3 regions of the Blautia sp. BCRC 81119 genome follow, and region 1 is predicted to be linked to each of the others. Evidence: a T-box and tRNA genes for the amino acid it is inferred to sense, from the RefSeq annotation. Region 1 holds a T-box; the other regions hold tRNA genes.
The links. The T-box of region 1 lies ahead of proS (proline--tRNA ligase). A T-box ahead of a tRNA ligase gene usually reads a tRNA of that ligase, here a tRNA-Pro.

Region 1 (10,607 bases):
ACACTTTATACTCTGGGATGTGTGACCGAGACCTTCCGGTTTGGAAGAAGAAATATTTTTCCGGTCACTTTGAAATATCAGGGGAAGCTGCAGCAGACATACGGCTTTTATGATACCGGAAATCTCCTTATGGATCCTGTGAAAAAACAGCCGGTATCGATCATCAAACAGGAACTTTTGGGAAGCCTGATATCGAAAGAGCAGGTGAAAAAACTGATGGATATTAAAGATAAACCAGAGGCACTGGAAAATACAGGATTTGTCAGTCTGCAGCCGCATTTTCTGAGCTGTCATACCGCAGATGGAAAAAAAGGACTGCTGCTGGCAGTGATCCTTGATGAACTTCTGATCCAAACTCCCGAAAGGGTGGTACATGTAGGAAAACCGGTGCTTGCCATAACATCCGAGCCCTCAGCTTTGGGAGAAGAGTACGAGATACTTTTGAATTCCAGACTATTAAATTGAGAAGGGGGCTTATGTTATGAACAGAGCAGCTGCAAGATCCTATCCGTTTCAGGTAATCCGGAAATTTATGTTCAATCGTCCGGGAGAGGTTTTTTATATTGGTGGAAATGATATCCTTCCGGCGCCGTTGTCAGCGGAACGGGAGGCTGAAGTGATCGAAATGCTGGGAACAGAAAAGGAAAAAGAGGGAAAGTCGGTTCTGATCGAGCATAATCTACGGCTGGTGGTTTATATTGCAAAGAAATTTGATAATACAGGGGTAGGTGTGGAGGATCTGATCTCCATCGGAACCATAGGGCTCATAAAGGCTATCAATACCTTTGATCCGGTAAAAAATATCAAGCTTGCCACCTATGCATCACGATGTATCGAAAATGAGATCCTGATGTATCTGAGGAGAAACAGCAAAACAAAGATGGAGGTTTCTATTGATGAGCCGCTGAATGTGGACTGGGATGGAAATGAGCTGCTGCTTTCGGATATCCTGGGAACGGATGACGATGTGATCTCCAGACGTCTGGAAGATGAGGTGGAGATCGCACTTCTTGGAAAAGCCATCAGCAAACTGACAAAGCGGGAACAGATGATCATCCGTCTGCGATTCGGCATCGGAAACCGGGAAGGAAGCGAGAAAACACAGAAGGAGGTAGCGGATCTTTTAGGAATTTCACAATCCTACATTTCCCGCCTGGAAAAGCGGATCATGAAGCGGCTGCGGAAAGAAATCGTAAAGTATGAATAGAAGAAACCGGAAAAAACGGTTTACCGGACAGGTTTCCCTTATGGAGGAAGTAAAACCAAAAAATATTTTTGAGACACCACAGGGAGATGAGCGTCTTGGATGGACCGGTGATGCAGAAATCTTCTGCCGTACGGCATGCTTCCTTGAAAATACCTATTCCTTCTACCGAAAATGGCTCCGTGATGTGGAGGCAGACCAGACAGAGGAGGGCGGTGTTGCCCATGTTGTTCCGGATATCATTTCCGGAAACGAAGGGTATAATTGGCTCCTTGAGCAGGGAAGTCATTCGGCAGCAGCGAGAAGATTTAAAATTCCGGGAAATACAGTAGAATTTGTCAGAGACCTTCGATATAATAAATACAGAGTGTTTACAGAGCTACAGAATGAACAAAAGAAGAAGGGGTGTGGCAGAATGATCGACATTGCACATGCAAAACAGGAATTCGAAAAATATCTGGATGAATACGACCGGGAGGATGAACAGATCTGTCTGAAGATCGTACATACCTATGGCGTGGTGAAATACGCAGGAGAGATTGCCAGAAAAATGGAATGTTCCGGTGAAGATGTGGAACTTGCGGAGCTGATCGGTCTGCTTCATGATATTGGCCGTTTTGAGCAGATCCGTAGATTTCACAGCTTTGAGCCGGGAACCATGGATCATGCCGTGTTCGGTGCAGAACTTCTCTTCGGGGAGGAGAAGCTGATCCGGCGCTTCGTGGAGGATGATAAATTTGATGAGCTGATCGATGCAGCAATTCGGAAGCACAGTGATTTCAAACTGGAAGGAATCCACGATGCAAGAACACTTTTCCATGCAAAACTGATCCGGGATGCAGACAAGCTGGATAACTGCAGAGTAAAGCTGGAGGCGTCTGTTGAAGCCATGCTGGGAGTCTCTGAGAAAGCTGCAGGAGAAGGGCTGATCTCACCGGCAGTGTGGGAGTCCTGTCTCAGAAGAGAATCCGTGTTATCCGCAGACAGATATGTGCCGGTGGATTACTGGGTATCTTATCTTGCACAGTATTATGATATCAATTTTCCTGAGACCTGTGAGATCATCGAAGAAGAGGATTATATCACCAGGATCGCAGGCCGGCTGACGTACCAGGAACAGGATACCAGAACTAAGCTCCATATTCTCACAGAAGATCTGAACAGGTATCTGGAGATGCCGGCTGTGTCTGTGAAGGAATAGGAGTATAGCAGTTACTGTTCACTGGCAATGTCCCGCGAGGTGTTTTTTGTGAGCGAAGGTCACAGAAAACCCGAGACATACCATGCGAATTTATGCGATTAACATAAATTCTGTGCATCGCGAAGCGTGTTACTGAGAACGGAGTGAACAGTAACTCATAGCAGAGAGACTTGTTATATTTTTTTGTTTGGGGTTGACTTTGAGGTGGTTTTCGCCTAAAATATATCAAAGATACGGCGATGATGAGAATAGTACACAGGGAATTATCTCAGAGAGGGATCTGCTTTGGTGGAAGGATCCTGTGCGTGAACTGTGGAACCGGCCTCGGAGCTCTGCGTGATTGAAGCGTGGCGTGTGTTTCCGGCGTTAACGGGTGTTGAGAGAACAGCTTTTCAGGCTGTTAACTGGGGTGGTACCGCCGAAGTCATTCGGTCCCTTGTGAGGGATTTGGATGGCTTATTTTTTTGTCCGTAAAACGGGATTGTAAATGCAGTGTACGGTTTATGGGACATAAGAGTGAGCTGGAAGGATTCCGGATTGCTGTGGCTGCCTGACAGCCGGCAATATGTAACAGATCACAAGAAAAAGGAGATTTATCATGGCAAAAGAAAAGAAATTAGTACAGGCCATCACATCTATGGATGAGGATTTTGCTCAGTGGTATACAGACGTTGTTAAGAAGGCTGAGCTCTGTGGCTATACAAGTGTTAAGGGCTGTATGGCGATCAAACCTGCAGGTTATGCGATCTGGGAGAATATCCAGCATGAGCTTGACCGCAGATTTAAAGAAACCGGTGTAGAGAACGTTTACATGCCGATCTTTATCCCGGAGTCTCTTCTTGATAAAGAGAAAGATCATGTAGAAGGTTTTGCTCCGGAGGTTGCATGGGTGACTCATGGCGGCCTTGATCCGCTGCAGGAGAGACTTTGCGTGCGTCCGACTTCTGAGACTCTGTTCTGCGATTTCTACCAGAAAGAGATCCAGTCCCACAGAGATCTTCCAAAGGTATATAATCAGTGGTGTTCCGTTGTCCGTTGGGAGAAGACAACACGTCCCTTCCTTCGTTCCAGAGAGTTCCTGTGGCAGGAGGGACATACTGCTCATGCAACAGCTGAGGAAGCGGAGCAGCGTACCATCCAGATGCTGAACATCTATGCAGACTTCTGCGAGGAAGTTCTTGCGATTCCGGTCATCAAAGGCCAGAAGACAGACAAGGAGAAATTTGCAGGTGCTGAGGCTACTTATACCATCGAATCTCTGATGCACGACGGTAAGGCTCTCCAGTCCGGTACAAGCCATAACTTTGGAGATGGCTTTGCCAAAGCATTCGGAATCCAGTACACAGATAAAGATAACACACTGAAATATGTTCACCAGACATCCTGGGGAATGACAACCCGTATGATCGGTGCGATCATCATGGTTCACGGTGATAACAGCGGACTTGTTCTTCCTCCGAGGATCGCTCCGGTACAGACTGTGATCATCCCGATCCAGCAGCGTAAAGAAGGTGTTATGGAGAAGGCTGACGAGCTTCTTGCAGCACTGAAGGCAGCAGGTATCCGTGCAAAGGTTGACGCGACAGACAAGAGCCCGGGATTCAAGTTTGCTGAGCAGGAGATGCGTGGTATCCCGCTTCGTGTGGAATGTGGACCGAAGGATATCGAGAACGGTCAGGCAGTTCTCTGCAGAAGAGATACCCGTGAGAAATATACAGTATCCTTCGAGGAGCTTGCAGATAAGGTAAAAGAGCTTCTGGATACCATTCAGCATGATATGCTGGAGCGCGCACGTGCACACAGAGAGGCACATACTTACGTAGCAAAGAATTATGAGGAGTTCGGTGAGATCATCAACAGCAAACCGGGATTCATCAAAGCTATGTGGTGCGGTGATCGTGCATGTGAAGACAAGATCAAGGAAGATTTCCAGGCAACATCCAGATGTATGCCATTTGAGCAGGAGCAGTTAAGCGACGTTTGCGTATGCTGCGGAAAACCGGCTAAGAAAATGGTTTACTGGGGACGTGCATACTAAAAAAATACAGCAGGCCACTTCAAAAAAGTGGGATGATCATATTGCAGAAACAACGGCGGGGCAAAATATGCTCCGCTGTTTTTATGAATCTATGTTATAATAGCGTTAAGGAAAACATATCAGAATATTATTCGGCTGCTGACATGGAGATAATACAGCGAAATGTAAACGTGTTTTGAACGGACAGCAGCGATCATCAAGAGGAGTTATCATGACGATTAATATACCACAAAAGGCAGCGCAGATACTGAAGACCTTGAATGCTGCCGGCTATGAGGCATATGTTGTAGGCGGCTGTGTCAGGGATTCTATCCTGGATCGGGTGCCTGGAGACTGGGATATCACCACCTCTGCACTTCCGGAGCAGGTGAAGGAGCTTTTTCACAGAACTGTAGATACGGGGATCCAGCATGGAACAGTAACTGTAATGATGGGCAAAGAGGGCTTTGAGGTGACAACCTACCGTGTGGACGGAGAATATCATGACGGCCGCCACCCGGATGCCGTGACCTTTACCAGGAGTCTTGAGGAAGATCTGAAACGAAGAGATTTTACCATCAACGCCATGGCGTATCATCCGGAACATGGACTGGTGGATCTGTTTGGTGGAATGGAAGATATCAATGGGAAGATCATCCGTTGTGTTGGTGATCCGGTAGAACGTTTTACAGAGGATGCCCTTCGTATGCTCCGTGCAGTGCGTTTTTCCGCACAGCTTGGTTTTACTGTGGAGGAAAATACGAAAGCGGCACTGGCGCGGATGTCGGGGAATCTGGAGCATGTCAGTGCAGAGCGTATCCAGACAGAGCTTGTAAAGCTTCTGGTATCCGATCATCCGGATTATCTCCGAACCGCCTGGGAGACAGGTCTTACCCGGGAATTTCTTCCGGAATTTGACGCCTGTATGGAAACCGAGCAGAATACCCCTCATCATTGCTATACCGTGGGAGAGCACATTCTGAAAAGTCTTACAGAAATCGAGAATGACCGGCTTCTCCGTATCACCATGCTTCTTCATGACATTGCCAAGCCGGTTGTAAAAAAGACAGATGAGAATGGAAGAGACCACTTTAAGACTCACGGACCGGCAGGCGAAAAGCTGGCAGGAAAGATCCTGCGCCGTCTGAAATTTGATAATGTAACGATCCGAAATACCTGTCGTCTGATCCGGTATCATGATCTTCGTCCCACTCCGGACGCCGAGGATGTGCGGAGAGCTGTGAATCTTATCGGAGAAGAGCTTTTTCCGCTGTATCTGAAAGTGCAGAAGGCAGATCTTTTATCCCAGAGCACTTACAGGAGGGAGGAGAAGCTGGCACGGTTAAGCGGTGTGACGGAAGCTTATCAGGGGATCCTTGAAAGAGGTGAATGTACATCTCTGAAAACCCTGGCAGTTTCCGGAAAGGATCTTATAAAGGCAGGACATCCGGCTGGACCGGCACTGGGAGCACTGCTCGAAAGACTTCTTGACTGTGTGCTGAAAGATCCAACCCTTAATACAAAAGAAAAACTTCTTGAAACAGCAGAAAAAGACAGCATAAAAACCGAATAGAATAACAAAAATCCCCCCTGCATAAAATAGAACGTAAAATAAGGCAGGGGGGAACTTTTTTGTATGATTATGGGTTGAGCGTGCTGGAGCAGTATGGGCTTACAGCTTCATTCTCCGGCAGGGTGCGGGGGGCACTTCTGTGCCGGACAGAAAAAGGTCCGGTGATACTCCGGGAATTTCATGGCTCGGAAAAAAAGCTTTCCATGCAGCAGCAGCTTCTTGAAAAAATGAAAGAACAGAACTGTCTTGTGGACGCCTATCTCAGAAACAGGGAAGGCGTACTGGTAAGCAGGGACAAAGATTCTGTTCCATATACTGCACAGATCTGGTTTGAGGGACGGGAATGTGACACGAGATCCGAAAACGATATTTTAAAAAGCATCCGGACTCTGGCACAGATCCACAAGATCATGCAGCTTCCTGTGGAAATGGATTATGCGGGAAGAAATCTGCAGGAAGAATATATCCGGCATAATCAGGAAATGAAAAAAATACGCCGTTTTATCCGAAAAAAAGGAGCGGTCAATTCTTTTGAGAAAGATTATCTGAAAAGCGTGGAATGGTTTCTGCAAAAAGGAGAAGAAGCGGCAGCTATGCTGGAAACCACGGATTATAAAAATCTGCGGCAGCAGTCTCTTCAAAGTGGCAGTATCTGTCATGGCGAATATAATCAGCATAATGTGCTGATACTTGGGAAAAACACAGCGGTGACGAATTTCAGTCACTGGAGCTTTGATGTGCAGATGGCAGATCTGTACCGCTTTATGCGGAAAATCCTGGAGAAATACAGCTGGGATCTGCACCTCGCGCAGAAGATGCTTTCTGCATATGATTCCGTACGGCCGCTCTCGGAGTCTGAGTGGCAGAACCTGAGAGTCCGGTTCTGTTATCCGGAAAAATACTGGAAACTGGCAAACCATTATTATACACATAACAAGGCTGTGATCTCCGGAAAAAATGTGGAAAAGCTGAGAACCCTGATCCATCAGAAAAAACAGTGGGAGGAATTTTCAAAACAGTGCTTCAGGCAGTAATGATTCTGAATGTGACAAAAACAAAACTTCCCTTTTTCTGAAAATTGTTATATAATATTAAGTATCTTATATAAAGAAACAGGGAGGTATTTTGGAACATGGATTATAAAGAAATCTATAATCAGTGGCTTGAAAACCCATACTTCGATGAGGCGACAAAAGAAGAACTGAAAGCGATCAAAGACGACGAGAATGAGATCAAAGAGCGTTTTTATATGGATCTTGAGTTTGGTACGGCAGGCCTGCGTGGTATCATCGGCGCAGGTACCAACCGTATGAATATTTATGTGGTAAGAAGAGCAACCCAGGGGCTTGCCAACTATATTGCCAAGGTTGACAAGAAATCCCAGGGAGTTGCTATCGCATATGATTCCCGTCATATGTCACCGGAGTTTGCCCAGGAAGCAGCACTTTGCCTGGCAGCAAACGGGATCAAGGCTTATATCTTTGAGACACTTCGTCCGACACCGGAGCTTTCCTTTGCAGTACGTCATCTGGGCTGTGTGGCAGGTATCAACGTAACAGCCAGCCACAATCCTCCGGAATACAACGGATACAAGGTTTACTGGGAGGACGGCGCGCAGATCACACCACCTCATGATTCCGGTATCATGGGCGAGGTAAAGGCGATCTCCGACTGGAATACCGTAAAGACCATGGACAAGGAAGACGCAGTAAAGGCAGGACTTTTCGAAGTGATCGGACAGGCTGTCGATGATGCTTACATGGCAGAGCTTAAGAAACAGATCATCCATATGGATGCGATCCAGGCAGAGGGCAGGAACCTGAAGATCGTTTACACACCTCTTCACGGAACCGGCAATATCCCGGCCAGAAGGATCCTTAAAGAGCTTGGATTTGAGAATGTATATGTAGTACCGGAGCAGGAGCTTCCGAACGGGGATTTCCCGACAGTCAGCTATCCGAACCCGGAGGCAGCAGAGGCATTTGAGCTTGGCCTTAAGCTTGCGAAGGAAGTGGATGCAGACATCGTACTTGCCACAGACCCGGATGCAGACCGTCTTGGCGTCCGCGTAAAGGATAAAAACGGAAAGTATCATGATCTTACCGGTAACATGTCCGGATGCCTTCTTGCAAACTATGAGCTGAGCCAGAGAAAGGCTGTAAACGGAAGCCTTCCGGAGGACGGAGCTCTTGTAAAGACTATCGTTACAACAAACCTGGCAGATGCCATTGCCAAGGGATACAACGTGAATCTTATCGAAGTACTTACCGGATTCAAATACATCGGACAGCAGATCCTCGGATTTGAGAACAGTGGCAAGGGTACATATCTTTTCGGATTTGAGGAGAGCTACGGCTGCCTGATCGGAACCTATGCAAGAGACAAGGATGCCATTGTTGCTACCATGGCACTTTGCGAAGCTGCTGCCTACTATAAGACACAGGGCAAGACTCTTTGGGATGCAATGATCGATATGTATGAGGAGTTCGGTTACTATAAGGATGCCATTCAGGCAGTTACCATGAAGGGTATCGAGGGTCTTCAGAAGATCCAGGAGATCATGACAACACTTCGTCAGAATCCGCCTGCTGAGTTTGCCGGACATAAGGTGACTGCTGTACGTGACTACAAGCTGGATGAGATCACAGATCTTGCAACAGGTGAGAAGAAGCCGACAGGACTTCCGAATTCCAATGTTCTCTACTATGAGCTTACCGATGATGCATGGGTTTGCGTAAGACCGTCCGGAACAGAGCCTAAGGTTAAATTCTATTATGGCGTTAAGGGAACATCTCTTGCAGATGCAGACGAGAAATCCGATGCAATGGGCAAGGCTGTTCTTGAAATGGTTGATTCCATGAAATGATAAAATGGTCACATTCCGCCTGTAATATGCGAAAAACCTTGACATTATAAGCCAAAAGCGGTATATATATAAAGCAAAGTCAAAAATAAGAGAACATCAATTATAGGAGGAAACACCATGAATAAAACAGAGTTAGTGGCAGCAATGGCGAAAGACACCAATCTTTCCAAGAAAGATGTAGAAGCTGTTCTGAAATCTTTTATCGATGTTGTAACAGATGAACTGAAAAAAGGCGAGAAGATTCAGCTGGTTGGATTTGGAACTTTCGAAGTAAGCACAAGAGCTGCAAGAGAGGGAAGAAATCCTCAGACTGGTGAGACCATGACGATCGAGGCTTCCAAGTCTCCGAAGTTCAAAGCAGGAAAAGCTTTAAAGGACGTTGTCAACGGTAAATAATCTGTTGGTTCAGAGTGATAACGGCAGGGGAAACCGGTTTTTGGTTTCCCCTGCTTTTTTAGGAGGAAAAATTATGCGTCTTGATAAATATCTGAAAGTATCCAGACTGATCAAACGCCGTACGGTGGCAAATGAAGCCTGCGATGCAGGAAGAGTTCTGGTCAATGACAAGCCGGCCAAGGCTTCTGTACAGGTAAAGACCGGTGACACTGTGGAGATCCAGTTTGGAAGCCGTAATGTAAAGGTTGAAGTCCTGGAAGTTAAGGAAACGGTAAAAAAGGATGAGGTGGAAAGCATGTTCCGCTATATCTGATGCAGGGACAGCTGCCGTTTGGGCGTGATGGTCTATTCCGGATGGATTTTTCATAAAATAAAAGAGAAATCATCCCCAGGGAGGTATGGATTGGACGAGAAGAAACCGGCAGCATTTCACAGTCTGATGCTGGAGCGGCAGAAAGGCGGCACCATAACGGGAATCCGGGAGGTGATCTCTTTCGATGAAAAAGAAATACTGCTGCATACAGAGGAAGGAAAGTTATCCATAAAAGGCGAAGGACTTCATGTAAAACATCTTGATCTGAAAAGCGGGCAGCTTAGCTTGGAGGGAAAAATCGACAGTCTTACCTATCTTGGCAGGAAAAAGGACAAAAAAGAAGGATCCCTTTTAAAAAGACTGTTCCATTAAAGCTAAAATGACAGCAAACCGGTTGATATTTTTTTGAAGAAGTTGTAAAATTTGGATGTATAAGCTCGTAAAAGGTAAAGAGGTCAGATTGTGTAAAAAAGGAGCAGCAGATTGAAAAATCCAAAAAATGGAAAAGAAAAAAAACGGATCGGATATAATTATCTTGGCATGGCGGGGATCATGGTGATCGCACTGGTGTTGCTGGGAAGCCTTATGCTGCAGAGTAAGACTCTGGAACGGCGCAGGGATTATTATGATTCCAAAGCTACAGCACTGGAGAAGTCCATTGAAAGTGAGAAGGAACGTACCAAGGAGATCGAAGCAGAGAAAGAACATATGAAGACCGACGAATATGTGGAAGAGGCGGCTCGTGAGAAGCTGGGACTTGTGAAAGACAACGAGATCGTGTTTCAGGAAGAAAAATAGCTGAAAATCAAAGGTTTCGACGAAATTTTTTTTGACATTTTCGTGCGGCTTTGACAGATATTTCAGGGATCTTCCTTTATAATGTTCAGTCAGTGAAGGTTATAAGGGGAGGGGAAAATATGCAGGAATGGATCATTGCCATGCTCGTAGTCAGCATACTGCTGATACTCCGGGACATGGCAAAAACTGTCTTTTCGGGAAAAACGAAGGAAAAAGAAGAAATGCTGCCGCTTTGTGAA
Region 2 (10,607 bases), on a different contig from region 1:
GAAGCTTCAGATTCTCAGAAGAAACATCAATGGCTTCCTCCGGATTTTCGGAAGTCTTCACAAGCAGAAGATTTCGCATATACCAGGTAAAATCTGATACAAACTGTCCCAGCTCCCGGCCGCCTGTGATCAGGTCCTCCAGCACATGGATGGAACCTGTCACATCGCCGGAAAGAACCTTTCGGAGAAGTCTGCTGAATACCTCTGTATCCACAGCTCCCAGAACATCCAGGACTTTATCATAAGTAAGCACCTGTCCCAGATAAAAGGAAATACACTGATCCAGAAGACTCAGGGCATCTCGCATGGACCCGTCGCCTTTTTTTGCCACATAGCGTACAGCCTTCTCCTCTGCTTCCACCCCTTCTGCTGTCAGAAGCTCGGAAAGTCTGGCAGCAATGGTATCAATGGATATCCGGTGAAAGTCATAGCGCTGACATCTGGACAGTATTGTGATCGGTATCTTGTGGGCCTCTGTAGTCGCCAAGATAAAAATAACATAAGAAGGCGGCTCCTCCAATGTTTTCAGAAGAGCATTAAATGCACCTGTTGAGAGCATATGCACCTCATCGATGATATAAACCTTGTATTTGCCCTCTGTTGGACGATAAGCCACTTCCTCACGGATCTCACGGATGTTATCAACACCGTTGTTGGAGGCTGCATCGATCTCGATCACATTCATGGCAGTTCCCGCCTGAATGGCCTTGCACATGGCACATTCATTGCAGGGGCTGCCATTTACAGGATGTTCACAGTTTACTGCCTTCGCCAGGATCTTTGCAACCGTAGTTTTTCCGGTACCACGCGTTCCGCAGAACAGGTATGCGTGTCCGATACGGTTCGCCTTGATCTGGTTGGTCAGTGTTGTCACAATATGGTCCTGTCCTTTTACATCGTCAAAATTGTCGGGACGAAATTTACGGTAAAGAGCAGTATAACTCATAAAACTCTCCTTCTCTTCGCCACAGTCGCCGCGGAAAGACTCCCGCGGCGGCCAGATGACTCATAATTCATTAATCGCCAAAACTGATTCCGATCTGTTTGGCTGCTTTTACAAGCTGATCCTTTGGAGATACCATCTTCAGCTTGCCTGCGCATTCAGCAAGAGGAACCCTCTTGATCTTGCCGTTGATGACACCGATCATAACACCGTATTCCTCATCCATGATCGCCTGCGCTGCACCGGCACCGATCCTTGTGGAAAGAACGCGGTCATATGCACATGGCTCTCCGCCTCGCTGCATATGTCCCGGAACTGTGATACGTACCTCACTTCCGGTCACCTGCTGGATCTGGTCTGCGATCTCATAGGATACAGACGGATATTTCTTCGCTCTTTCCGCAAGCTTTTCTTTGTATTTTTTCTTCGGAAGCTCTGCATCTTCTTTTGAGATAGCTCCCTCAGCTACTGCAAGAATGGTAAAACGCTTGCCTGCCTTGTTACGCTTCTGGATGGCTTCTACAACCTTATTGATATCGTATGGGATCTCCGGGATCAGGATCACATCTGCTCCGCCTGCAACACCGGCATTCAGTGTAAGGCTTCCGACCTTATGTCCCATGATCTCAACAATAAATACACGTCCATGAGATGCAGCTGTTGTATGGATGCAGTCAATGGCATTTGTTGCGATCTCCAGAGCGCTCTGGAAGCCAAAGGTCATATCTGTACCCCAGATATCATTATCAATGGTCTTCGGAAGATGGATGATATTCAGGCCTTCCTCGCGGAGAAGATTGGCGGTTTTCTGCGTTCCGTTTCCGCCGAGGATCACAAGACAGTCAAGACAGAGCTTATAGTAAGTCTGTTTCATGGCCTCAACCTTGTCCAGTCCCTTCTCATCCGGAACCCGCATCAGTTTGAATGGCTGTCTGGATGTTCCGAGAATAGTTCCGCCCTGAGTCAGGATTCCGGAAAAGTCCCTGGCTGTAAGCATACGGTATTTCCCGTAGATCAGTCCCTTATATCCGTCATCAAATCCATAAACCTCAAGGTTCTCAACGCTGTTGCTCAGACCCTTTACAACGCCTCTCATGGTTGCGTTCAGTGCCTGACAGTCACCACCGCTTGTCAGCAGACCGATTCTTTTAATCATAGCGTCCTCCATTCTGTGCCCTCTTATGTGCACATTTTATTTGTTGCTGTCTGCATATAAGACAGATATTCCACCTGACGTATTTCTGCAGAACAACTACTGTATCCTCTCTTTTCACAGAGTTTTACACAATATAATATTATAAAGCATTTTCAGGCAGTGTACAATAGCCAAAAAAGCACGAAAACAGCGAGTGTATTGATTGACTTTACCTGTATCTCATCGTAAAATAAAATTATCAGTAACTTTCGTATGTTTACAGAAAATTTTCATCTAGAAAGGAGAGTCCTATGAAAAAAGTCCTCAAAAAACTATCCTGCGCTTTATTAGCCGCAGCCATGGTATGCGCCATGACTCCTCTCGCCGCCAGTGCAGCGATCAATTATTCCAAAACCCGGATCGTTTATATGCCCACATCCGGAAAGGACCTGGGATACGATGAGATCTCGATCAGCAATATTCCTGCTAAACAGAACATTCTCAAATCCAATGTTAAAGTGGTCAGCGGCGGTTCTGTGATCGCACTGGACTCCTTCGGTTCCAGTGGCTTCAAAAGTACCACGGAGGCTTTCCGCAAGGGTGCAAAACCGTACACTCACTCCGATCATTTCTACAATATCGGTTTTGCCGTTAAAAAGCCCGGAACCGGAAAGATTTCCTTCAAGGTCGGAAACAAAACCTATACTTCCACCATCAAGGTGCTTCGTTATGTCAACCCGTTGAAATCCGTCTCCATCACAGGTGTAAAAGGCAATCTTGCCGGAAAATTCAAAAGCTCCGGCCATAACGCCTTTCGTTACGCCAACAAGACACAGAAGAATGCTGTCATGAAATGCACCGCTGCAAATGGCTGGAAGATCACAGGCGTTTCTTTCAACAACAACCGGACCCATACACAGTATAGTACCAATTACAACGCTCCTAACAGCGGGGCTTCTTCTTCCACGCTCCGTATCGGAAACCTTTCCGCGAAGCAGTCCGCCTATATCAGCTTCACCCTTCGCAACACCAAAAACGGAGCGGTACAGTACTGTACACTTAATATGAACTGATTTATTTCGGTCTGTACCTTGACAAATCTGGTTTCAGAGTCTATAATTAAATTCCGCGCAGCCGGGGAGATAGCGGTGCCCTGTACCTGCAATCCGCTACAGCAGGGGTGATGCCAATCTGAGGCTTGTATCTTGCAGAGCAGCCCTTTATAAGTGGCGTTGACGTCTGGGTCTTACGCAACAGGAATCTGTGAACCGTGTCAGGGCAGGAATGCAGCAGCACTAAGCAGAAGCTCTTGTGTGCCGTGAGGGTGCCTGGGCTGAGTTAACTGTAAAGGTAACGTCTGTGAGACCATTCCGAGGTGCGGCGCGCGTAAAAAAGGTTATAATATATGATCTCTATATAAACAGCATTCCCGCCGGGTCCGTCATTTATGACTGATCCGGCGGGATTTTTTGTACTATTATTTTATTTACAATATCCGGCAACTACCTGATTGATCAGCTTGCCGTCTGCCTTTCCCTTCAGATCTCCCATAACTGCCTTCATGATCTGGCCTTTATTTCCTGTTGCCAGAACATCTGCAAATTTCTCCTCGATATAAGCCTTGATCTCTGCTTCATCCATCTGCTTCGGAGCATATTTCGCAATGATATCATATCTTGCCTGATACTCCTCTTTCAGATCTGTACGTTCTGCAGGGCAGGTGTCGATCTGCTCTTTTGCTGTTTTCAGCTCTTTCAGGATAACTTTGTCTACAAGCTCTCCTTTGATGTCATCACGGCATCCCTCATCAATGGCAGCTTTTTTTACTGCTGCGATCAGTGCGGAAACTGCTTCCTTTGTTACCTTATCTTTGGCCTTCATTGCTGCTACCATGTCTTTTCTTAAAGCTTCAAGTTCCATTTTTTGTTCCTCCATTTTCTGTCGTTCCTGTATCAACAACTTTCGCTTGGTCTGAATGGATTTTCTGTCTGTAATAGTGAAATCCATTTATGATTTTATTTTGATATTTTCACAGGATTCTGTCAAGAGTAAATCTCCCGGGACTTTTCGTTCTGTTCCGCTCTCTCTGACTGTGTCTGCCCGGCAAGGCGCTCTGCTTCCTGCTTCTTCAGGATTTTTGCCTGCTTCTTTTTCTCCCGCAGTTCCCTGAAAAATGTGGAAAGCATTTCGGAGCATTCCTCTTCCAATACCCCTTCTGTGATCTTTACCTGATGATTAAAGCCTTCGATCTGAAGAAGATTCATCACAGATCCGGCACAGCCTGCTTTCGGGTTCATACAGCCGATCACCACCTCATCGATCCTGGACTGTACCAGTGCACCGGAACACATCTGACAAGGCTCCAGCGTTACATACATGGTGCATCCCTCCAGACGCCAGTCTCCCAGCTTTTTACTAGCCTTTCGGATAGCATTAAGCTCTGCATGAGATAAGGTATTTTTATCTGTATTGCGACGATTGTAGCCTCTGGCTATGATCTTTCCCTCATGCACGATCACGCAGCCGATCGGCACTTCCTCCAATGCACGGGCCTTTTTTGCCTGGCGGATCGCCTCTTTCATAAAACGTTCCTGATCTGTCACGTTTTTACTCCTCCTGTAACTTCACATTCCGGAAAAAGCTCCGGGATTCTATCTGTTCATACTAAGACTGCTCTCAGCCTTCTGTCCGTTCGATTATAACTTTTCAAATATTCCATGTCAATCTGCTGCAAAACAGATATTCGCACACAGCCAAAAACGCCACAGAAATTTCCACACTAATTTCTGCAGCGTTTTTTTTATTGTATAACAGAAAAACGCAGACAACGGAAGCTCTCGCGAACTCCATTGTCTGCGTCAATGAATGCATTATATCTGCTTTTTTCCGGAAAGTCAAGCAGCCAGATTATTTGTGAAGTGACTCACCATTGGTAGCGATCACATCTTTATACCAATAGAAGGATTTTTTCTTATAACGGTTCAGTGTACCTGTTCCATCGTCGTTGCGGTCCACGTAGATGTAGCCGTAGCGTTTTTTCAGCTCTGCTGTAGATGCACTGACAAGGTCAATGCAGCCCCAGGAGGTGTAGCCCATAAATTATATGTTTTTTTTCTTCCATGAGCAAGTCCCCATCTCTGCTTACTGCTTTTCGCAACTCCGCAGGAAACTTACTTGATTCAGTCAAAAAGGCTTGCAGCTTTTCTCGGGGGAGAGTATGCTTGTAGTATCATAAATAAGAGAAACAAGGGGATTTTCCTATGAAAATATGTGGATTTAACAAAACAACCCTGCTGGATTATCCGGGAAGGGTAGCCTGTACCATATTCTTAGGCGGCTGCAACTTCCGCTGCCCATTCTGCCAGAATGGAACTCTTGTCGTGGAGCCTGACACCCAGCCTGAATATTCCCAGGAGGAAATCCTGGCTTTTCTAAAAAAAAGAAAGGGGATTCTCGATGGCGTCTGTATTTCCGGCGGTGAACCCACACTTGCACCGGAGCTGCCGGAATTTCTCAGCAGGATCAGGGAGCTGGGCTATGATGTGAAGCTCGATACCAACGGTTCCCGCCCCTCCGTGGTAAAAAATCTCGCAGCAGCTGACCTGATCAACAAGGTTGCCATGGATATCAAGGCCTGTCCTTCCAACTATCCTGTGCTTACCGGTGTACATGCTGATCTGGATGGGATCCGGGAAACTGCCGGATGGCTGCTGGACGGACACCTTGATTATGAATTTCGTACAACAGTTGTGAGGGAACTTCATTCCGAAAAAGATTTTCAGGAGATCAGCCGGTGGTTAAGCGGTGCAAAAGCTTATTATCTCCAGGCTTACCGGGATTCCGACGGAGTTCTGATACCGGGATTCTCTGCCTGCTCCGAGGAAGAAATGAAAAACTACCGGGATATCCTGTCTCAGACGATCCCGGTAGTAGAAATTCGTGGTATGGAGCTGTGATCTGCGGATTTGCAAAACTGTTTGCTTATCTGCATGGATGCCGAAATTTTTCTGATCAGATGTTAATAAAACAGTACCAGTATCCTCCCTTTCCGCCTGGGATATGAATATCCGGACATTCCTTAAAGTAGGGAAAGCCAAACATATTGGCCATAAACCGTTCCTGCTGGCTGTATCCACCGGGTACTCCCAGTATGTACTGTCCCCGGGGATTTCTGCACAGCAGAAGATGGCCGAAATTCTGATATCCGTACATGACAAAACGGTTGCTGCAGAAGCAGCCGTTTTTTCTGCATAAGGCACTGCAGTCCGATGGTCTGATCTTGCGGCAGTCTGTGAAATAGCCGTCGTTAAAGGGATCATCACAGGGTATTCCCGGAAGTGGACGAGATGGCTCCGGTCGCGATGGTTTCGGCGGATGCGGTGACGGCTGGCCTGGCCGTGGTAGTTCCGGCGGATGCGGTGACGGCTGGCCTGGTCGTGGTGGTTCCGGCGGATGCGGTGGCTCCGGCGGATGCGGACTGGGAGCCTGATATGAATTTCCGGTTTCCGATGTCTTTAATACATCCTCCTGAATCTCCTCCACCGTCATGATCCTGTCTGACTCCTTCTGATTTTCCTGCACTTCTGGCAAGGTTCCATCTTTTTGATTTTCTTCTTCCTTTTCTTCCCGCTCTCTGCCTGTTTTCTCCGCCGCCTTCTGATATTCCGTTCCTGTTTTCTCCGTTTCCTTCCGAAATTCCGTTTCTTTTTTCTTCCACTCGCGGAAATTCTCCGGCCGGATCGGCTGATCATCCCATTCCGTTCCCCAGAATCCGCCGGCATCGGAGATCAGAAGCAATCCTCCAAGCTCCTGAAGACTTTTTCCCATGCCTCCAATATCCCCTGTATCCGTCTCCAGTGCGCACTCGATCCGTTCCCGCCCGGTAACACAGTTTCCGATCAAAATACCATCCATCAGCCCTTCCTGCCGCACAAACCCATACACTCTGCACCGACTTCCAGGCTCCAGTCCAACGCAGCGCAGATGAACCTCCACACGGCATTTCCTATCTCTGGCCTCCACCCTCACATAACCGCTGCTGCTATCTTTTTTTCCTTTCCGATACTCGTACACATACGCAACAAAACGCTGATATCCAGCCAACGCACGTCCCTCCGGTATTTCGGTTTCGTTAATATATATGAAGATCGAGAGAAATCATTCCATCAACTGAAAAAAGCTCCAGGATGTACAAACATAAAAAAGAACCCCTCAACCAAGGGATTCTCAAGCTGTTAGTCGAAGCGACAGGATTTGAACCTGCGACCTCTGCGTCCCGAACGCAGCGCTCTACCAAACTGAGCCACGCTTCGTTATTCTGTTTCAGTTGTTTGTGTGTTGCTCAACTGCAAGAGCTATTATATTAGAGTTTCTGTACTTTGTCAATAGAAAAAATTAAAATTTTTCAAAAAAATCGAATTTTTTCTTTTTTCCTGCTTCGGGCATGCATTTTCGCAGACCCGAAGCAGTTTTGGGAAAGGTTCTTTATAACATATCAAATATATTCAGGTGAAATATATGCTTATTTCACTGTAACTGTTACCTTTTTTGTGATTCCGTTGCTGCTTACATAGATAACAGCTTTTCCTTTTTTCACACCTTTAACAACACCTTTGCTGCTTACAGTAGCAACTTTTGTATTGCTGCTTCTGTAGGTGATCTTTGCCTTTGAAGTAGCAACTGCCTTGATGGCTGTTGTTTTCTTTGCTTTTACACTTACAGCTGTTTTGGATGTGATCTTCAGGCTACCTTTTTTTACTGTGATCCTGCAGGTTGCTTTGTAGCTTCCGCATTTTACTGTAATTGTAGCTGTTCCTGCTTTTTTTGCTGTTACTTTTCCGCCTGCGCTTACCACTGCAACGGATTTATTACTGCTTGTATAAGTAACTTTTCCGCTAACGCCTGTTTTTTCCACTTTGATCTGGCTTGTTCCACCCACAAATACAGTTTTCGCTGAAGCCGAAGCTTTTACAGCCGGCTTCTTGACTGTGATCTTGCAGGTTGCTTTATAATTTCCGCATTTCGCTGTGATCACAGCTGTACCTGCCGCCTTTGCAGTTACCTTTCCATTTGCGGCTACAGCTGCAACAGATGGTTTACTGCTTGTATAGGTTACTTTTCCGGTAACACCTGCGGTCGTTGCTTTCAGCGTCACTGTAGCTGGAGATCCTTTTACATAAAGCGTCTTCGCTGATGCATTCAGTTTTACAGATGGCGTTTTTACAGTAAGCTTGTACTGTGCAGTTTTTCCTGCTGCAGATGTTGCTGTGATCACGGCTGTTCCTGCTGCTTTCGCAGTTACTTTTCCGTTCTCGTCCACAGATGCAACCGTTTCATTATCGGAAGCGTATGTTACATCCTTGCAATTCTCGCCTGTTGCTTCAAGCTGTCTGGAGCTTCCGATATAAAGAACTCCTGAATTTTCTTTAAAAGCAATCGTTCCATACACCAGCTGAACAGAAACATCTGCATGACCATCACTGGAAACTCTTACTGTATAGGTTTCATTTTCCGGTCTCGCTACAGTGGAATCCAGAGCAACCACTCCATCTGTAGTTACTGCATCCTGTACAAGATATGTTGTCTCTGAAGCATGTCCGACACCTGTTGTATAGAAAACAGATACCTTCGGATTTTTGTATTTATCAAGATTTGCAAGCTTAACATGGGTGCTGTCCGTAAATTCCGGAGAAACAGCCATCTCTTCTGTTGCCTGCGGTTTAACATAAATACCATCTGCAAATTCATATACATACGCGCCGTCTGCCATAATGTACGTGATCTTGTTTACGGTTTTTCCCTCAAGACCTGTATCTTTTGCAAAGGCAACCTTATACACCTTCAGCCACATCTCGTTCATATGACGCATGCCATATTTTCCGCCGTCTGTTGTTTCCAGGATCATTCCCTGAATCCCGGAGTTAACTGCAAAATCGGAATCACTCTTTGTATTGCGGAGATATTTTGTGCTGGTTTCTTTTACATCAATCTCATAATCTCCCCAGCGAGAAGATGTTTTGAGTGTTGCCTCCGCATCTGTCACAGTTGCTTTTACATTAAATTTTGTAGCACTGTATGTTCCATCTGTATTCAGTGTTTTATACTGCCCAGGCTCTACCGTCGGAGTACGTCCCAGGGTGATCCCTGCTGCTTCTGTATATACTCCGCTTTCCGGAAGTTCTCCCGCTTCTGAAAGGATCTGCGCCTCTACATACGTTTTTGCATCTGTAGCTACATTAACCTTTTTTACTCCTGCGATCTCATAGCCATTTTCTGTCAGATTCTGAACATCTGCATTTCCGAAAACAGTACTTTTTCTGGTTGTGGCAGATGTAACGGAATCATACTTGCGGCTCGTTGCATCTCCCGCATAAAATTCCTCGTATGACAGAGATGCCGTACCGTAAAGTGTTCCTGTCAGTGCCTGATGTCCATTTGCCACCTTATAATAAATATCTGTTCCCGGAATCTGTGTATATCCATCCAACGCTCCCTTTACCCAGTAATAGGAAACATTGGAAACCGTGATCGGCTGGCCTGTCAGTGTGATATTTTTTGTCATATCCACATAATTGTCGCTTGAGATCATAACCGTATAGATCTCATCCCCGGCCCTGGCTACACTGCTGTCAAAGGTTACCACCCCGTTCTCTGCCACTGCATGATCTACAACATATGTTGTTTTTTTACCATGACCACTTCCTGTTGTATAGTATACGGAAACCTTAGGGTTTTCATATTTGTCAAGGTCATCAACTTTAACCTGGGTTGTATTTTCTTTTACAAAAGCCGCCTGTACTTTCATTCCTGCTTCAGGCTGTTTTTTCACAAGAGGAGCTTTGTCTCCGAACTCATATACATAGGAACCGTCCGGAGTAATATAAGTCACCTTTGATATTTTTTCCCCGATAAGCCCGGATCCTGCTGAAAACGCAAGTTCGTAAGGCTGTACCCAGATTTCATAGGTATGACGAAGTCCTACCTTCTTACCACTGGCAGTTTCAAGGATTACTCCCAGTGTATTTCCACCTACGGCAAAATCACCCTGCCTGGAATTGCGGAGATATTTTGTGCTGGCTTCTTTTACCACCAGCATGTAATCGCCCCAGATCGATGGTGCCTGGATCTGGGCAGATGCATCTGTGACTGTTGCTTTTACATCGAATTTTGTTGCACTGTATGTTCCGTCTGTATTCAGTGTTTTATACTGTCCTGTTTCCTGTGACGGCGCTTCATTCAATGTAATATCTGCTGCCTCTGTATAGACACCCTCTCTCGGAAGCTTGGAAGCAGCTTTCAGCGCCTGTGCATCTACATAGGTTTCCGCGTCCACTGCAACACTTACATTCTTCACACCTTGGATCTGATATCCGGAAGAGGTCCCCTCTGTGCTGTCCTCATTAACAAAAATCTGATTTTTACTCGTTGTTGCCGAAGTGATAGCGTCATAGCTCTCCTGAGTGGTATCCCCGGCATAAAATTCCGAATAACTTAAAGTTGTCGTTCCGTACAGTTTTCCGTTCAGAGCGG
Region 3 (10,607 bases), on a different contig from region 1:
GAATCTATGGTTCTTCTGAAAAACGATGAGCAGATCCTCCCTCTGAAAGCATCCGAGAAAATTGCTTTCATCGGTGGTTTTGCAAAGAAGCCTCGTTTCCAGGGCGGCGGAAGCTCTCATATCAACTGCTTCAAGATCACAAACGCACTGGATTCCGTTCCTTCCGATGCACAGGTTACTTATGCAGAAGGTTTTCCTGCAGACAAAGATCTCTACGATGATGCACTTGCAGCTGAAGCGATCAAAGCTGCTGCCGCCGCTGACAAGGTTGTGATCTTCGCCGGACTTCCGGACAGCTTTGAATCTGAAGGATACGATCGTTCTCACATGAGGCTTCCTGAATGCCAGAACCGTCTCATTACTGAGATCCTTAAAGTACAGCCGAATACCGTGATCGTCCTTCACAACGGTTCCCCCGTGGAGCTGCCATGGCTCAATGATATAAAAGGCCTTCTGGAAGCATACCTCGGCGGTCAGGCAGGCGGTACCGCTGTCGCAAACATTCTTTACGGAAAAGTAAATCCAAGCGGCAAGCTTGCCGAGACAATACCGCTCAAGCTCTCCGACAATCCATCCTACCTGAACTTCGGCGGTGGTGAAAAGGTTGAATACCGTGAAGGCGTATTCGTAGGCTACCGCTACTATGATACAAAAGAAATGGATGTAGCATATCCGTTTGGCTATGGACTCTCCTACACTACCTTTGCCTGCAGCGACCTGAAGATCTCCAATGAAAATCCTACAGACAAAGACACCATCACCGTTTCGGTTGATGTAACAAACACAGGAAATATGGCAGGAAAAGAAGTCGTACAGCTCTATGTCAAAGACTGCACCCATTCCGCGATCCGTCCGGAAAAAGAGCTCAAGGGCTTCGAAAAGGTTTTCCTGAACCCAGGCGAGACCAAAACAGTAACCATGGAGCTGGATAAGAGAAGCTTCGCATGGTACAATACAGAGCTTCACGACTGGTTCGCAGCCAGCGGCGAATATAAGCTCCTTGTCGGTACCTCTTCCAGAGATATCCATCTTGAAGGCAGGATCCATCTGAACAGCAGCCAGGAACTTCCGATGCATGTTCATATGAACACCACTCTGGGCGAACTGTTCCGCAACCCGAAAACAAGCGAAACAGCAAAAGAACTGACAGCAAAATATATCTCAGCCATGAACGTTGGTGAAGAGTCCTCTTCTGAAGCCGCTTCCGAAGCTATCACTGAAGAAATGACAGAAGCCATGACCGACTCCATGCCATTACGTGCGCTGGTAAGCTTCGGCGGATATTCCAGAGAAGAACTTACAGAAATTATTGAAAAATTAAATAAACTGATATAATTTCACAGGACATCCTCCGCCGAACGAATTATACTTACATAAAAAGCTGCATAAAACGGCACAAAAAGCGACATAATTGGACCGCTATGGCAGTTTCAGATCGCTTGACAAGCATTAAAGCGGATGTTATCATTACATATGGTTCAAAATCTTGGATCAAACAACAGAATAATCCGAAAAAATTACTGTCGCTTAATCTAACATTAAGCGGCAGTTTTCACATTCTCTTCATTTTCCTTTCACACAATGCACACATTTTTTTACTATATTATTAACTGTAGATAGCAAATGCTAAACAATCTTTTTCTTTTTCATACTTTTTTGCCGGGAGTCAGCACAACTCCCGGCCTCCTTTTTTATTCTTCAGGTAGTTCGCCTGCATTTTCTATTATTATTAAAGATATAAAAATATGTCTTGTTTTTTCTTATTATATATATTATACTAGTCAAGAACTTATTGTTCCCGTCCATTTTGTTCTTTGATAATTTCATAGACTTCACACTCGAAACATGATACAATATCCGCACAGAGAAATATGCGGTACAATTTTTGTGGGAGGATGCGCATATGCTAGATCAGAAAGATTTGGAATTATTAGCCGGTATGATAAACCCGATCAATGTCCAGCTGGGCAATATAAATAACCGATTAGATGGTATCGACGCCAGACTGGATGCAGTGGATACTCGTCTCGACGGTATTGACGCTCGTCTCGATGCTATGGATGTTCGTTTTGACGGTATCGACGCTCGTCTTGATGCTATGGATGTTCGTTTTGATGAAATAGATGCCCGCTTCAACCGGGTAGAAAACAGACTTGAAATGATCGATCTGAAATGTGATACCAACAGAAAACGCCTGGACGATCTTTCACTGGATGTTAAGCTTGCAGAACGGGATATCCGAAAAGATATCAAGAATTTACAGGACACAACAGAAACTCTTGTCGTTGTACTTCAGGGAAGAGGTATTTTACCTGACCCAGGTAACACAATACAGACAGCCTGATCATATCATGTAAAGAGTGTGAAGCCTATGAAAGTATCAAGGGATTACACTCTTTATTATCATCCATACAACCATCTTTCTCCTCAAAAAATGGTTGCATTTACAATTCGTTTATGTTATAGTTATATGCGTTGCGGGGTATGGCGTAGCTTGGTAGCGCGCACGGCTGGGGGCCGTGAGGTCGCAGGTTCAAATCCTGTTGCCCCGATATTTCTAACAAATTCAAGGATTTCCGAGGTCTGATGACTTCGGATTTTTTTATTACCTTTATTACCTTACTATTTTTCGAAAGGAAGGTTTTGCATGCAGGATAATCTGTCTCTTTATCATATTTTTTATACGGTAGCACGTACCGGCAGTATCTCCCACAGTTCCCGGGACCTTTATATCAGTCAGCCTGCTATCAGCAAGGCGATCCAGAAGCTGGAGCAGAATCTGGATACCGTTCTTTTTAAACGCAGTTCTCGGGGTGTCACTCTGACCCCGGACGGTGAGCTTCTTTTTGAAAAAGTAAAAGAAGCTCTTTCACTTCTGGATGAAGGAGAAAATTCCATTCGCCATAACCGTTCCCGGGACATTCCAAAGCTGCGTCTGGGCGCCAGTTCTACTCTTACCAGATATGTACTGCTCTCCCACCTGGAAAACTATATTGCACGTTTTCCTCATGTACGTATCACAATTTCCTGCCAGTCTACTTATCAGACGCTGCAGCTTCTGGATGAGGAAAAAATCGATCTGGGACTCATCGGACGGCCGCAGAAGCTTCGGGGATATTATTTTCAGCCTCTTTTGAAAATCCAGGATACCTTTGTCTGTACACAGCAGTATCTGGAAAATCAGAAAAAGCTCTATCCGGATGAACCTCTGATCCAGGCAGCAACTTTCATGATGCTGGATGAGGACAATATTACACGTCAGACCGTGAACACTCAGCTGAAAGAACATCATGTGGAATTAAGTCATATTCTGGAAGTAACAACTATGGATCTTCTGATCCAGTTTGCGGAAATTGGTCTTGGGATTGCATGTGTGATCCGTGATTTTGTAAAAAAAGAGCTGGAAGAAGGAACTCTGGTGGAAGTACCGGTAGGATTTTCTTTTCCGCTGCGTGAGATCGGGTTTGTATGCAGACAGAAAGATGCTGATTCGGCTTTGATCGCGCCATTTTTTGATGATGAAACAGAGCATCCGGATAAATAAAGGAATGTAAAAAAAATTCCCATCTGATCATTGCGACCAGATGGGAATTTTAAATTTCAAAAAAGTTTCCTACCACTGTATTACGTGTGTGACTTTTTTGACTCAAACTTCGCTGCGCTTCGTTCGAGTAGCGCAAAATTTATTGCACCTGCAATAAATTTTGCTTAGTTATTAATAAGCTTATCCTCGCCGTTCCAGCTGTAGAGTTTACGGATCTCCTCGCCGACTTTCTCAGACTGATGCTCAGAAGCTAATTTTCTCATAGCCTTGAAGTGTACCTGTGCACCTGCATCGGACATGTCGAGCAAGAACTCTTTTGCGAATGTACCATCCTGGATATCGGAAAGAACTTTCTTCATTGCTTTCTTTGTATCCTCTGTGATGATCTTCGGTCCTGTGATGTAATCGCCATACTCAGCTGTATTGGAGATAGAATATCTCATTCCTGCGAATCCTGACTGATAGATCAGGTCAACGATCAGTTTCATCTCATGGATACACTCGAAGTATGCGTTTCTTGGGTCATAACCAGCTTCAACAAGTGTCTCGAAACCAGCCTGCATAAGTGCGCAAACACCACCGCAAAGTACAGCCTGCTCACCAAAGAGGTCTGTCTCTGTCTCTGTACGGAATGTTGTCTCAAGAACACCAGCTCTTGCTCCGCCGATTCCAAGTGCATATGCAAGTGCGATATCCTGAGCTTTACCTGTAGCATCCTGCTCTACAGCGATCAGACAAGGAACACCTTTACCAGCCTGATACTCGCTTCTTACTGTGTGTCCAGGTCCTTTCGGAGCGATCATTGTAACATCAACATATGCTGGTGGTTTGATGCATCCGAAATGAATGTTGAAGCCATGAGCGAACATAAGCATGTTGCCTTCCTCAAGGTTCGGCTCGATATCGTTCTTGTAAAGTGCAGCCTGTTTCTCATCGTTGATCAGGATCATGATGATATCTGCTTTCTTAGCTGCTTCAGCAGATGTATATACCTCGAAGCCCTGCTCCTCAGCTTTTTTCCAGGATTTGCTTCCTTTGTAAAGGCCGATGATTACATTACATCCGGACTCTTTAAGGTTCAGTGCATGTGCATGTCCCTGGCTTCCGTATCCAATAATCGCAATTGTCTTACCATCTAATAATCCAAGATTACAGTCTTCCTGGTAAAAAATCTTATTTGCCATTTTACTTTCCTCCTCTGATGTTTACAACATCTTCTTCATAAAAATTATTTATCGTTAAGAGAGTAGCTGCTCTCCTAGCAAACATATGTAAAAAATTTACAGGTAACGGACATCGTCACTGCCTCGTGACAGACCTGTGATTCCTGTTCTTGCAAGCTCAAGGATCTCATAGTCAGCCATCAGCTCCACAAACGCCTGCAGCTTGTTCTGGCTTCCGGTCATCTCCATAATAAGAGAATCCTTACTTACATCCACCACCTTGGCACGGAAGATATCTGCAACAGAAAGAGCTCCCTGTCTCTGTTCCGGCTTCACAGCAACCTTGACGAGCATCAGCTCACGGGCAACGCTGTCGTCCTGTTCAAGGACCTTAACATCCCGTACATCTTCCTGCTTCGCCAGCTGCTTAGTGATCTGCTGGAGCATCTGATCATCTCCCTCACAGACAACTGTCATACGGGAATATCTCTGATCTGCAGTCACTCCTGCGGTAATGCTGTCAATATTATATCCACGGCGGCTGAAAAGACCAGCCACACGGCTAAGGACTCCGGAGGTATTATCCACAAGGATGGATAGTATTCTCTTTTCCATAATACACCTGCTTTCAACACTTTTATGTATAGAAAACCGACTTCGTCAGTTAACGCTTTAATCTAATAAACCCTTGCTTTCTTACCATTATAACAACTTCGAAAATTTTGTCAATCAAAATTTCCTGCAAAATTCCTTCAGGATGATAAGAAATGTTTTTATCCTCAGATCAGATATTTTTTCTTAAGCTCCTCGGATGCCTTTGGTGTCAGATAAAGTTTTTTCCGAAGGAATCTTTCAATTCCTCCGTTTTCTTTTTCGATGACATCAAAAACTGTATTGATATAGGACTCCTTCACCTGATAGAAGGCTTTCAGATCTGCAAGCTTCCGGCTGTTTTCCGGCCGGTCTGCCCGGTAAAGCCTGCGCATATATTTCAGTTCATCTTCCAGACATGGATTTGACCGCATATAATCCCTTCGTATCGTTTCCTTAGGTACACCCAAAGCAAAGAGCAAAAGTGCTGTTCCGACTCCTGTCCGGTCTTCTCCTGTGGCACTGTGAAAAACAACAGCTCCATTCTTTACATGAAGCAGGACATCTAGAAAACGTGCATACTGCTTCAGAGAATACTCATCCGTAACGAAATTCCGGTACCAGTCCTGCATATACCGGTCTACATCACCATAGCAGGACATCACATGTTCAAAAAAGCTGTTTCCACTGCTGTCCTCATCCCGGATTGGAATGTGATAATACTCCACTCCTGCCATGATATCATCCGGTTTTTTCTTTACTTCTGCAGCTGACCTGAAATCAATCACTGTTTTTACATTATATTCTTCTGAAAGGATCCGGTTGTCTGCAGCAGAAGCATGATAGATTTCTCCGCTGCGCAAAAGCTTTCTGGGAAGAATATGCGAACCGTCTACTGTCATCAATGCACCCAGATCTCTTGTATTCGGAAGATTCTGAAGCGGAAGCCTGCTTCCTTTTGGAAAACCAACCGCAAGATCCGGATTCAGTACTTTAAGAAGCTGAAGGCAATCCTGTACCTCCTGCTCTGTCATATCAAATTTATAACGCTTCTGACGTCTGGTTATGATCACCAGATAATTGATGATCAGCTGCTTTTCACCGGTTTTATCGGTTCCCTCACGGCGCATGTACGCCCAGAGAATATCTTTACACGGAAGACTGTTGAGCATCATATGTCTGGTAAACACAAAAAAGCCATCTTCGATCCGTATTTTTCCGTATCTCATTTTCTTTCCTTTCTCCTTCTCAACCCCTGTGCTGCTTTCTTCGCAACACTTTTTATCATACCAGAAATCTCCAGTCCCGTATACCTCGTTTGACAATTTTCGTAGTTTGGATATAATAAACAGAGAAATTTTACCACAGGGAGGTTTTCTTTTATGGACAATCTTATTTTCTGTCTGAATGTTACCGTGCCCATCTTTCTTACACTGCTCCTGGGATATTTTTTCCGGAGGATCGGACTGTTTGATGAAACATTTGTCAATCGTATGAACAAATTTGTGTTTGTCATCCCCCTGCCTGTGCTTCTGTTTCAGGACATCGCTAAAATCGATATCTATGAGGCCTGGGATCCCAAGATGGTTCTTTTCTGTTTTGCGATCACATCGCTCAGTATTATAATCTCCGTGCTCCTGTCCCGTTTTCTCCACCCTTCCGATATCCGGGGCGAGTTTATCCAGGCATCCTACCGCAGCAGCGCAGCGATCCTTGGTATCGCCATTATCCAGAACCTTTACGGAAATGCAGGTATGACACCACTGATGATCATTGCCAGCGTCCCTCTTTACAATGTAATGGCTGTTGTAGTTCTCTCTGTCTTTAAACCAGGTCAGGGAAAAATAGATGGTACCGTTCTGAAGCACACTTTAAAGGGAATTGTCACCAATCCCATCATTCTCGGCATTGCAGCCGGTACACTCTGGTCCCTTCTTCGTCTTCCATTTCCGAAGATCCTGGACTCTACGGCAGGCAATCTTGCAAAAACCGCCACTCCTCTTGGCCTCATGGCTATGGGCGGATCTCTGCACTTCGGAAAAGCCTTTTCCCGGCTGAAAGCATCTGTTGCCTGTACATTTATGAAACTTGTCGGTTATGAAGCACTTTTTCTTCCTCTTGCCATCCGTTGCGGTTTTACAAAGGACAAGCTGGTTTCCATCATCATCATGCTGGGGTCGGCCAGCACCGTTACCTGCTTTGTCATGGCAAAAAACATGGGACATGAGGGCTCCTTTTCTTCGGGAGTCGTGCTTCTTACCACATTATTCAGTGCCTTTACCCTGACACTCTGGCTGTTTATCTGCAAAGGTCTGGGACTGATCTGATATTGCAGCTTCTGCATATTATCTACCCGGAAAAATCTGTAACATAAAATGCTGTAAGAACTACGATTTCTGGTTCTTACAGCATTTTTTTATAAAAGCATATTCACATAAAGCTATCATTTCTGATGTGGATGTTTCTGTTCTTACAATCTCATAGCCTACAAAACAAACGAAGCATTCTCTCAGATCAGCTTCAGATATTTCAAGCCATCCCGAATGCCGTAGTGGAACATATCAGACGTAACATAATCTGCCAGATCTTTGATCTTCGGAGAAGCATTTCCCATGGCAACCTTTGTTGCAGCGTATTCAAACATGGCAAGATCATTGTTGCTGTCTCCAAAAACAACGGTATTCTCCCACGGAATATCAAACAGGCGGATCACAGCTGCGATCCCAACAGCCTTGTTAAAGCCCTTTGGCACCAGTTCAATGGTATTTCCCACAAACGAACTGCTGCCTTCATGGCGGATGATATCATAGTATTCTGATAAAATGGATAACGCTGCCTCCGCATCACATCCCTCAGTCATTTTTGCACTGATCTTATTGATCCGCATACAATCCTCATTTCCACGGATAGGCCTCCATTTATCGCCCAGGGATTCTGTGATCAGACTGGCATACCAGTTCACTTCATCGGTATACTCCTCTTTGTCATAATACATAAAATCCGCGCCTTCCATTACCGGGATCAGTCCGTATTTTCTGAGAACCTCCACAGAAAGCTTTGCAACCTCCGGCGTCATCTCTTTATTAAAAAGTCTCTTCCCGTCCTTCTCAATGGTGGATCCGCAGGCACTGATCATTCCCGTAAAAGGGATCTGCTCCAGATACCAGGATACAAACGCACGACTTCTTCCTGTGCAGAGCCACGCTTCATGTCCGTTATCTACCAGCGCACGGATGGCTTCTATGGCACTGTCCGGCACTCCTTTTTTCATATCACAGACTGTTCCGTCCGCATCAAAAAATACTGCTTTTCTGCTCATTTTCCTGTCCTCCGATATCACCTGTAAAATACCTTTGCCGCACGGATCAGGCTTTCCGTATCTTTCACTCCGGCTGTTTCATAAGCGGAATGCATCGCCAGCTGCGGCAGACCGATGTCGACCGTATTCATGGCCGCCTGGGTATTGGAAATATTTCCCAGAGTGGAACCACCGGCAATATCGGAACGGTTCACAAATGTCTGATATGGCACATCTGCTTCTCTGCAGAGTTCCTTAAAGATTGCTGTAGAAATCCCATCAGTACAATATTTCTGATTGGCATTATATTTGATCACAATTCCACCATTCATCACCGGACGGTTTACAGGATCTGCCTTGTCTGTATAATTCGGATGTAATGCATGTGCATTGTCCGCAGAGATCATAAAGCTCTCTGCAAGGGCCATCAGATAACTTTCCTGGTCTCCGCCAAGGGCCAGATTGATACGAAACAGTACATCTTTAAGAAATGTGGATGCAGCTCCCTGCCTGGTAGTGCTTCCCACTTCTTCATTATCCAGTACACAGTGGACTGCAATGACCTTCTTCTTATCTGCCTGGAGAAAGCCTTCCAGTGAAGCGAAAGCACACTGCAGATCATCTAATCTTGGACTGGAAACAAACTCATTCCTGGACCCCCAGATCGTTCCGGGCATCCGGTTATAGAGAAACAGATCATGGCCCAGGATATCCTCCGGACGGATCTCTGCCTCTTCTGCCAGCATCCGCATGAAGTTTCCTTTTTCGCCACTGCCACTGTACAATGGAAGCATATCCTTCTGGACATTATAATGATAGCCTCCGTTAATATCTCGGTTCATATGGATCGCAAGGCTCGGGATCATGACCAGATCTCTATCAATATCTACAAGCTTTTCCAGAATTTTTCCGTTTTTGTGGACGATCATGCGGCCTGCCACAGAAAGGGGACGGTCAAACCAGGTAGAAAGGATCATTCCTCCGTACCGCTCCACATTCAGTTTCACATAAGCTCCGTTTACAGACATCTCCGGATTTTCTTTTATTTTAAAAGACGGAGAGTCACTGTGACTTGCAATGATATGATATCTCCTGCAGTCATTGACAGGAATGGAAAATCCGATGATCGCGGAATGATTTCTCATGACAAAATATTTTCCGCCCTTTTCCAGCTCCCAGCGCTCCTCTTCCTTCAATTCTGTAAAGCCTTCCTCCAAAAAACGTCTTCTTGTTTCCTCTGCCGCCTGAAAGGCTGTAGGACTTTTACTGATAAATTCCAGCAGTTTTTCTGTTGTTTCTTCGTACATAATCTTCTCCTCTGTCGGCCCGGTAATATCCAGGCTGTTATGCTATTACCCATTATACGGCAAAACTTTTTTCAGGGCAATATCTCAGATTTCTGCACTCTTTCGTACCCACATATGCTGCACAAGCTTATCCCCAAGCTTATTTGCGAGCATAGTATAAATTGAACTAAATACATTGGCTCCAATACGGAGCAGCACTGCTGCAGGCATTCCAAACAGTCCTGATGCAATGGACAGTGCTCCAAATGTATTAAATGCAGTCTGCCACGCATAACCTGCGGAATATCCCACACCGATTCCTCCGATCATTCCAATATAGGGATACATAGATTCCGGAAGTATCAGATAAAGCACTGCAAACAAAATACAGCCAACGATATTGAACATCCCCCTTTTTCCGGCTCTTTCCTTGCAGTCCTCGGTAAACGGCAAGCACACGGACATACAAGCAATTCCGGCCCACATTGCTCTTGGGAGTCCTAGAAGAGACATGATCAGCATAGCGCTGGAAACGATCAGCGTCAGTCTTAAATACCACCTGCCTCTTGCGGAATGCAGGTCAAATTCCCGGAACAGGTCCAGAAACGTCCTGCGATACGGGCGGTTTTTCTGGTTCTTATAAAAAACTACCATGCAGAGAACCATTCCGGCCAAAAGCCCCTCTACACGAAGCAGATACGCCTTTCCGGTTACGTCATATCCCA

Region 2: it has a tRNA-Pro gene. The T-box ahead of proS (proline--tRNA ligase) is inferred to sense a tRNA for this amino acid. The anticodon was not compared.
Region 3: it has a tRNA-Pro gene. The T-box ahead of proS (proline--tRNA ligase) is inferred to sense a tRNA for this amino acid. The anticodon was not compared.

The regions. Positions count from the first base shown of each region.
Region 1 is NZ_QJHD01000004.1:16,477-27,083, reverse strand. It holds gene DMI82_RS03305 (sigma-E processing peptidase SpoIIGA) at 1-465, shown strand, start outside; gene sigE (RNA polymerase sporulation sigma factor SigE) at 533-1,207, shown strand; gene DMI82_RS03290 (alpha-L-rhamnosidase-related protein) at 1,200-2,405, shown strand; T-box leader at 2,636-2,845, shown strand; gene proS (proline--tRNA ligase) at 3,004-4,443, shown strand; gene DMI82_RS03280 (CCA tRNA nucleotidyltransferase) at 4,655-5,995, shown strand; gene DMI82_RS03275 (hypothetical protein) at 6,055-7,029, shown strand; gene DMI82_RS03270 (phospho-sugar mutase) at 7,128-8,861, shown strand; gene DMI82_RS03265 (HU family DNA-binding protein) at 8,964-9,257, shown strand; gene DMI82_RS03260 (RNA-binding S4 domain-containing protein) at 9,331-9,570, shown strand; gene yabP (sporulation protein YabP) at 9,661-9,942, shown strand; gene DMI82_RS03250 (FtsB family cell division protein) at 10,054-10,368, shown strand; gene DMI82_RS03245 (SpoIIE family protein phosphatase) at 10,488-10,607, shown strand, end outside.
Region 2 is NZ_QJHD01000006.1:155,293-165,899, reverse strand. It holds gene dnaX (DNA polymerase III subunit gamma/tau) at 1-946, opposite strand, end outside; gene DMI82_RS05675 (6-phosphofructokinase) at 1,017-2,099, opposite strand; gene DMI82_RS05670 (hypothetical protein) at 2,390-3,151, shown strand; RNA gene ffs (signal recognition particle sRNA large type) at 3,205-3,466, shown strand; gene DMI82_RS05660 (GatB/YqeY domain-containing protein) at 3,561-3,998, opposite strand; gene tadA (tRNA adenosine(34) deaminase TadA) at 4,121-4,681, opposite strand; partial or broken gene DMI82_RS05650 (family 1 glycosylhydrolase) at 4,986-5,174, opposite strand; gene DMI82_RS05645 (anaerobic ribonucleoside-triphosphate reductase activating protein) at 5,339-6,034, shown strand; gene DMI82_RS05640 (DUF6128 domain-containing protein) at 6,090-7,181, opposite strand; tRNA gene DMI82_RS05635 (tRNA-Pro) at 7,317-7,390, opposite strand; gene DMI82_RS05630 (Ig-like domain-containing protein) at 7,600-10,607, opposite strand, start outside.
Region 3 is NZ_QJHD01000023.1:37,571-48,177, reverse strand. It holds gene DMI82_RS13835 (glycoside hydrolase family 3 C-terminal domain-containing protein) at 1-1,335, shown strand, start outside; gene DMI82_RS13830 (hypothetical protein) at 1,904-2,344, shown strand; tRNA gene DMI82_RS13825 (tRNA-Pro) at 2,479-2,552, shown strand; gene DMI82_RS13820 (LysR family transcriptional regulator) at 2,648-3,544, shown strand; gene ilvC (ketol-acid reductoisomerase) at 3,709-4,728, opposite strand; gene ilvN (acetolactate synthase small subunit) at 4,825-5,322, opposite strand; gene DMI82_RS13805 (tyrosine-protein phosphatase) at 5,487-6,527, opposite strand; gene DMI82_RS13800 (AEC family transporter) at 6,681-7,625, shown strand; gene DMI82_RS13795 (Cof-type HAD-IIB family hydrolase) at 7,808-8,617, opposite strand; gene DMI82_RS13790 (M18 family aminopeptidase) at 8,635-9,903, opposite strand; gene DMI82_RS13785 (FUSC family protein) at 9,988-10,607, opposite strand, start outside.